2 regions of the Sinorhizobium mexicanum genome follow, and region 2 is predicted to be linked to the other one. Evidence: riboswitches for the same ligand, from Rfam matches in the RefSeq annotation. Region 2 holds a riboswitch; the other holds the start of a gene.

Region 1 (3,405 bases), on a different replicon from region 2:
AAAGCCGACGAGCTCGCGCGCTTCGTAAAAGCCGATCAGGTTGCGTACCCAGCCGAGCAGCGAAATATCGGCGATGCTTTAGTCAGCGCCCATCACCCAGTCGCGGCCCGCAAGCCGTTCATCGAGGACGCGGAGCAGTCGCGTCGTGGCGCCGCGCGACTACAGCGCCGTGGGTCCTATCACTTGACCGCGAACAACAGGCGGACTTAAACGACGAATGTTCTCGGCCTGCTGTGCCTGTTTCGCCTCGAACGGGAAGCTTATCTGTCTCCTGATCCCGTTGATAAGCGCACGTCGCCGCGGCGCCGTTTGGCGTCTTGCTCCGTGGCGCAAGCCTCTGCGCTTATTTCGGACAAGCCTCGATCGATGCGGAAATCATTTCCGCGTCGGGCGCCGTGCGCCTGAAGTTTGCAAGCTGATGCTGTCGATCTCGTCGCCTTCCAGCCCCGAAGCGCGTTTTCCTTAGCGCGGTGGCAGAAAAAACGCGGCCGAGGTCGGTGCGATCGACACCACGCGGCCGCCCGCCGCAACAGCCGCGGTTTTGTTATGCCGCAATCTCGATTACTGAGGTCTGGTTCTCGCGCATGTAGGCGATCAGGTCCTCGATGGTTACCAGCAGCATGCCATTCTGCTCGGCGAAAACTTCCAGCTCCGGCAGCCGGGCCATGGTGCCGTCGTCGTTGGCGATCTCGCAGATGACGCCCGACGGAACCTTGCCGGCCAGCCGGCAGAGATCGACGGCGGCTTCCGTGTGGCCCGGGCGGCCGAGGACGCCGGCAGGATTGGAACGCAGGGGGAAGATGTGGCCGGGGCGGGCGAAATCCGCGGGCTTCGAGGCCGGGTCGATCAGCGCCTTGACGGTCGCGGCCCGGTCGGCCGCGGAAATGCCGGTCGTCGTGCCTGGCAGGTAGTCGACCGAAACGGTAAAGGCCGTCTTCAACGATTCCGTGTTGTTGGGCACCATCAGCGGAATATCGAGTTCGTCGAGACGGTCGCCTTCCATCGACACGCAAATCAGGCCGCGGGCCTTGTTCATCATGAAGGCGATTTTTTCGGGCGTTGCGTCCTGCGAGGCAAACACGATGTCACCCTCGTTTTCACGATCCTGGTCATCGACGACGATAACCATTTCCCCACGGGCAATGGCGGCGATCGCATCATCAATTTTCGAGATAGTCATGCTTTATGTCTTTCAAGGGTTGAGCCGGGGACCCGGCTTGATTGAGCCATCCGCGCTGGACGCGCATCGGCAAAATATCCCTTGGGCGAACAGACGCGGCACACTCATCCCTTGAAGGGGGAGTCGCCTTAGTCGTGCTCTCTTCCATCCGGACTATACCGTCGGCTCCGGCATCGCACCGGATCTGCTGACCTTCCGACGCCGCCGGAAGCGCTCGCGGGCTCCGGGATTTCTCCCGATACCGCCGGTGGGGAATTGCACCCCGCCCTGAGAACGTTGGAAACATAAGGATAAGCGACCGGGAAATGCAAGACTGCCGCGGTGCAAAAAACACTGAATTTCATTCAGGTTACTAAAATACGGGATGTCCTAGCGGTCGTGGATGGCTTGTGTAACCGCCCGCGCCCAGTTTCGCAGGAGCCCGTCGCGTTCAGGAGCGGACATTCCTCCCGGGGCAAACCGGTGGATCTCCTCGGTTTCGCCGTTGCTTCCCATCCCGAGGGAACGCCGCGCCAAGGTCGCCACGCCAATGGCACCAACTTCCGCCTGATCGCCGCGCGAGACGGGGCGGTCCAAAATGTCGGCCTGGAGCCGCATTAGGAAATCGTTGGCGGATGCGCCGCCATCGGCCAGCAAGCCCCTGAGCGGCGTGCCCACGTCCTTCTCCATGGCTGAAAACACATCGGCGATCTGCAAGGCAATCGCTTCGAAGGTGGCGCGCGCTACATGAGCGGGTGTGGAGGCCAGCGTCATGCCGGAAATCGTGCCGGTGGCATTGTCGTTCCAATGTGGCGCGCCGAGACCCGCGAGGGCCGGCACGAAGGTGACGCCGCCGGAGTCCGGCACGGTCTGTGCCAAATCGGAGAGTGCCCTGGTATCGGCGAGGCCGAGCAGCGTCGCCGCGAACGCGGCGGCCTGCGCGGAGACGGTGATGTTGCCCTCAAGTGCGTAAACTGTGCCGTCGCGGTCGCTCCAGGCGATGGTGCTCGACAGCCCGTGCCGGGACATGACCCGCCGGGGCGTCAGGGTCATCAGTGAAGAGCCGGTCCCGTAGGTCGCCTTGACCAGACCCGGAGCGCGGACGCCGTGACCATAGAGGGCGGCGTGGCTGTCGCCCATCATGGTGAGGATCGGAACGCCGGCGGGCAACGCCGTTGCCCCCTCCACCGTGTGGCCGAACAGGCTGTCGGACGGTTTTGGTTCAGGCAAGGCGGAAAGCGGCGCGCCGAACAGCGCACAGAGGCTTTCGTCCCAAGCAAGTCGGTCGGTGTTGAAAAGCTGGGTGCGCGAGGCATTGGAATGATCGGTGGCAAACTCTCGGCCGCCCGTCAGCCGATAGAGCAACCAGCTATCCACCGTGCCGGCGCGAAGCCGGCCTTGAGCGGCCAACGACTTGGCCGCGGGTACGTTTTCCATGACCCAGGCCAGCTTGGAGGCCGGAAAGAGGGCATTGATCGAAAGACCGGTCGCGTCGACGACCGCGGGGCCCGCGCCACTTTCGATCAGTGCCTCGCAGGCCTGCGCGGTGCGCCGGCATTGCCACAGGATCGCGGGTGCAATCGGCGAGCCGGTGCCGGCATCCCATACCACGAGCGTTTCGCGCTGGTTGGCGATAGCAAGGCCCCGAATGTCGGATATGCCGGTGGCGACGATGTCGGTGATCACGGCTCGTACGCTCGCCCAAATGTCTTCGGCGGATTGCTCAGCCCAGCCCGGGCGGGGATAGGTTGATTTCAGCGGCGACGAGGCCTTGGCGACGATCCCTCCGGCACCATCTACCAGGATGGCCTTGGTATTGGTGGTGCCTTGGTCGATGGCGATGACGCGACCGCTCGTCATGGGCGTTTACGGCCGATCGCCTTGCGGGCGGCCTTGGCGATGCCGGGCACCGTCAGGCCGAACTGCTCGAACAGCCACTTGACAGAGCCGGTCGGCACGAAGCCGGGGAAACCCATGCGCTCGACCGGAACCGGTAAATTGCCGGCGGTGAATTCGGCGACCGCGCCGCCCAGTCCGCCGCGAATGCCCGCTTCCTCGATTGTTACGATTGCGCCCGTTTCGCTGGCCGCCGCCGCCACGGCGGCCTCGTCCAGCGGGTTAATCGTCGCCATGTTCAGGACGCGGGCGGAGATGCCGTCCGCCTCCAGCGCCGCCGCGGCCTTGGCGGCCAGATGGACCATAGTGCCGCAGGCGATTAGCGCCACGTCGCCGCCCTGCCGTACCAA
Region 2 (3,405 bases):
GCCGTCATCGCATTCGCCATCACCTGGCTCAGCATGGGTCTGATCCAGCTCGTCTCCCGCTTCCAGAAATCCGCTCCGGCCAAGGCTTGATCACATGGCGTTCCTGACACTGACCAATATCCAGAAGTCCTTCGGCCCGGTTCAGGTCGTGCACAACTTCAACATGGGCATCAACAAGGGCGAGTTCGTTTCCTTCCTCGGGCCCTCGGGTTGCGGCAAGACCACAATCCTGCGCATGATCGCCGGCTTCGAGACGCCATCGGGCGGCTCTATCGTCATCGACGGCAAGGACCAGGGCGCGTTGAAGCCCAACCAGCGCAATATCGGCATGGTCTTCCAGGCCTATGCGCTGTTCCCGAACATGAACGTGCAGGACAACGTCGCCTTCGGCCTCAAGGTGGCAGGCGCCCAGAAAACGGAAATCGACCAACGGGTGAAGCAGATGCTCGGCCTGATCAAGCTCGAGCACCTGGCGGACCGCTATCCCTATCAGCTGTCGGGCGGCCAGCAGCAGCGCGTGGCGCTCGCCCGCGCGCTCGCCGTCAAGCCGCAAGTGTTGTTGCTCGACGAGCCCCTCTCCGCGCTCGACGCGAAGATCCGCGTTTCGCTGCGCGAGGAGATCCGGCAGATCCAGCAGCAGCTCGGCATCACCACCGTATTCGTGACGCATGATCAGGAAGAGGCGCTCTCGATCTCCGATCGCATCGTCGTCATGAATGCTGGCCACGCCGACCAGATCGGGACCCCCTTCGAAATCTACAACACTCCGGCAACCCGTTTCGTCGCCTCCTTCGTCGGCACACTCAACATCATCGAAGGCAAGGTTGCGGACCCGGCCAGCGGGGCCGTCACCATTGGCGATCAGCGCATTTCCCTCAAAGCGCCGATCTCCGGCATGAAGGGCGGCGACAGTATCTCGCTCGCACTCCGCCCGGAGGCCGGCTCGATCGTCGAGAGTGCGAAGGGCGACACAGCTCTCGCAGGCGAAGTCGTGTCCACAAGCTTCCTCGGTTCCGTCATCCGCACAAAATTGCGCGTTGGTAACGACATCATCTCCTTCGACACGTTCAACGATCCGGGCCTCAACCCGCCGGTTTCCGGCGAGAACGTCACGCTGCGCTTTGCCGCCAAGGACCTGCTCGTCATCCGCGAATAGGCCCCGCTGACCACCGGAATGGTTGTTCCAGCAAAGCACCGTTCGTAGAAAAATCTGTCGCGATTTCCCGATTTTGCGTCGCAGCGCGCATTTGACCGCGCGCCGCCGGCCTATATAGTCGCAAGCGTTCTCAGGGCGGGGCGAAATTCCCCACCGGCGGTAGCGATTACATGGTCGAATGATCATGCGTTCGGAGCCCGCGAGCGCTTTGGGGGCCTAACTCCGAAGGTCAGCAGATCCGGTCGAATTCCGGAGCCGACGGTTACAGTCCGGATGGAAGAGAGCACGCAGGTGCGGTGCCCCCGCTGCAACGCCGTGCGCCTTTTCAGGCGCACAAAGGTCGCTGCAGCATCCAGCGTTGCTGGGCTTTCGTGCATGCTGTTCGCCCGACGGGATCATTGGAAAACGCCAAACCCTGAAAGGCTTGAGACCATGACCATTCTCTCCCAACCCGCCGCCAGAATTGCAATCGTCCGCGCCCGCTGGCACGCCGACATCGTCGACCGGTGTGTCGATGCTTTCGTCGCGCAGTGGACGAAGCTCGGCGGCAACGCGGCGGACGTCGAGATCTTCGACGTTCCGGGTGCCCTCGAAATCCCGCTTCACGCACAGACCCTCGCCCGGACCGGCCGCTATTCGGCGATTCTCGGAACCGCCTTTGTGGTCGATGGCGGCATCTATCGCCACGATTTTGTCGCCGGCACGGTGCTCGACGGCATGATGCGCGTGCAGCTCGACACCGATGTGCCAGTCCTTTCCGCTGTACTTACCCCGCACAATTTCCAGGAAAGCGAACCGTTGATCGCCTTTTTCCGCGACCATTTCGTCGTCAAGGGCGAAGAGGCCGCCAATGCCTGCGCTCAGATTCTCGACGCTCGCGCCAAGCTGGCCTTGATCGACGCCTGAGGATCCGCTCGAACAGACATGTCGAGGGGCACGACCGGTACGGGTCGTGCCCCTCTCTTTTTTGCCAAACCCCGAATGGCTGCTGCGGCGCATTGAAAATCCCGATGCACTGCGATATCGAAACTTGACTGAAAAAAGAAAGATTAATCACTTCGTGGGGCCGGGAAGGCCAGCGAGCCAGGGACGTGACAATGACATTTCAGCCGCGCATGCAAAACAGGATCAGCGGTTTCTCTGTCATAGGCGGAATGCACCGGCGTCATTGGAACGGCGTCGTCGCGGATGTGTGGGACGTCGAGTGCATTCCCCACGCCGGCGGCTACTACATCGCGGAAGACCCGCGCATGTTCATCGTGCTCGACGCCAAGGGCGGAGGAAATTGCCGGGTCAAACTCACCTCAAGCGGCCGGAGCGCGGTGCAGAACTATCATCGGCAGGCCCTCTCCTACATACCAGCCGGCGTGGAGCTCTGGACCGATGTCGTCGATATCCAGTACCTGCGGCATCTCGACCTGCATTTCGATGTCGATGCGCTCAGCCGGCGCCTGCTGGAAGATCTCGACCCCAGCGCGATCGAGACGCCTCGGCTCATGTTTCAGGATCCTCGCTTTCTCCATCTTGCCGAACTGATCGCGGCCGAATGCCTCAATCCGCAGCCGTTGCACGACCTCTACGGTGACGGGCTGACGCTGGCGCTGTTCATCGACCTGATGAAGATCAACCGAAGCGCGAGCCGCAAACGCAGCCAGTTGGCAGGCTGGCAACTGCGCCGCGCCGTGGACTACATCGGGGAAAACATCGTCCGCAACGTCCGGCTCGAAGAGCTGGCGAACCTCACCGGACTATCGCAATCCCATTTCAGCCACGCCTTCAAAGCCTCGACCGGCATGGCGCCGCACCAATGGCAGACAAATGCCCGGATCCAGCGCGCCAAGGAAATGCTGATCAAGGGCGACCGGTCGCTGACGACAGTAGCGGCCGAAACGGGCTTCGCGGATCAGGCACACTTCACGCGCGTCTTCAGGAAGACGGTCGGTACCACGCCGGCGCTCTGGAAAAAGTGCCGCCTCTCCTGACGGCGGTCGGCCGACCGCCTGGTGCCGTGCGGAAATTTGCCCAGGATCGTTCAATTTTCCCGGATCCGGACAAGCCCGGCCGATATACTTGAGATAAACGCTCACCTTATCAACAGGACGACTGACCACGTCGCGCTTTCCGGGGGCGGAGCACGGCGTGACCTATTTCGGGGCAGAGATACGATGCAGAGCAAAGGTAACGGGGTGCGTTTGAAGGACGTATTGGCGGGCGGTGTGGCGTTTGCGGGACTGCTGATCGCCGGAGCC

The links. Region 2 has a riboswitch for FMN ahead of FKV68_RS14280 (6,7-dimethyl-8-ribityllumazine synthase). Riboswitches for the same ligand answer to the same signal wherever they lie in the genome.
Region 1: it holds a riboswitch for FMN, as region 2 does, so the genes downstream of both, ribB (3,4-dihydroxy-2-butanone-4-phosphate synthase) here and FKV68_RS14280 (6,7-dimethyl-8-ribityllumazine synthase) in region 2, are expected to answer to the same signal.

Annotation. Positions count from the first base shown of each region.
Region 1 is NZ_CP041241.1:258,361-261,765, forward strand. It holds partial or broken gene FKV68_RS33380 (glutathione binding-like protein) at 1-147, opposite strand, end outside; gene ribB (3,4-dihydroxy-2-butanone-4-phosphate synthase) at 545-1,180, opposite strand; FMN riboswitch at 1,313-1,459, opposite strand; gene FKV68_RS25365 (FGGY-family carbohydrate kinase) at 1,550-3,019, opposite strand; gene FKV68_RS25370 (transketolase family protein) at 3,016-3,405, opposite strand, start outside.
Region 2 is NZ_CP041238.1:3,006,843-3,010,247, forward strand. It holds gene FKV68_RS14270 (ABC transporter permease) at 1-90, shown strand, start outside; gene FKV68_RS14275 (ABC transporter ATP-binding protein) at 95-1,156, shown strand; FMN riboswitch at 1,279-1,445, shown strand; gene FKV68_RS14280 (6,7-dimethyl-8-ribityllumazine synthase) at 1,589-2,062, shown strand; gene FKV68_RS14285 (helix-turn-helix domain-containing protein) at 2,254-3,138, shown strand; gene FKV68_RS14290 (TonB-dependent siderophore receptor) at 3,322-3,405, shown strand, end outside.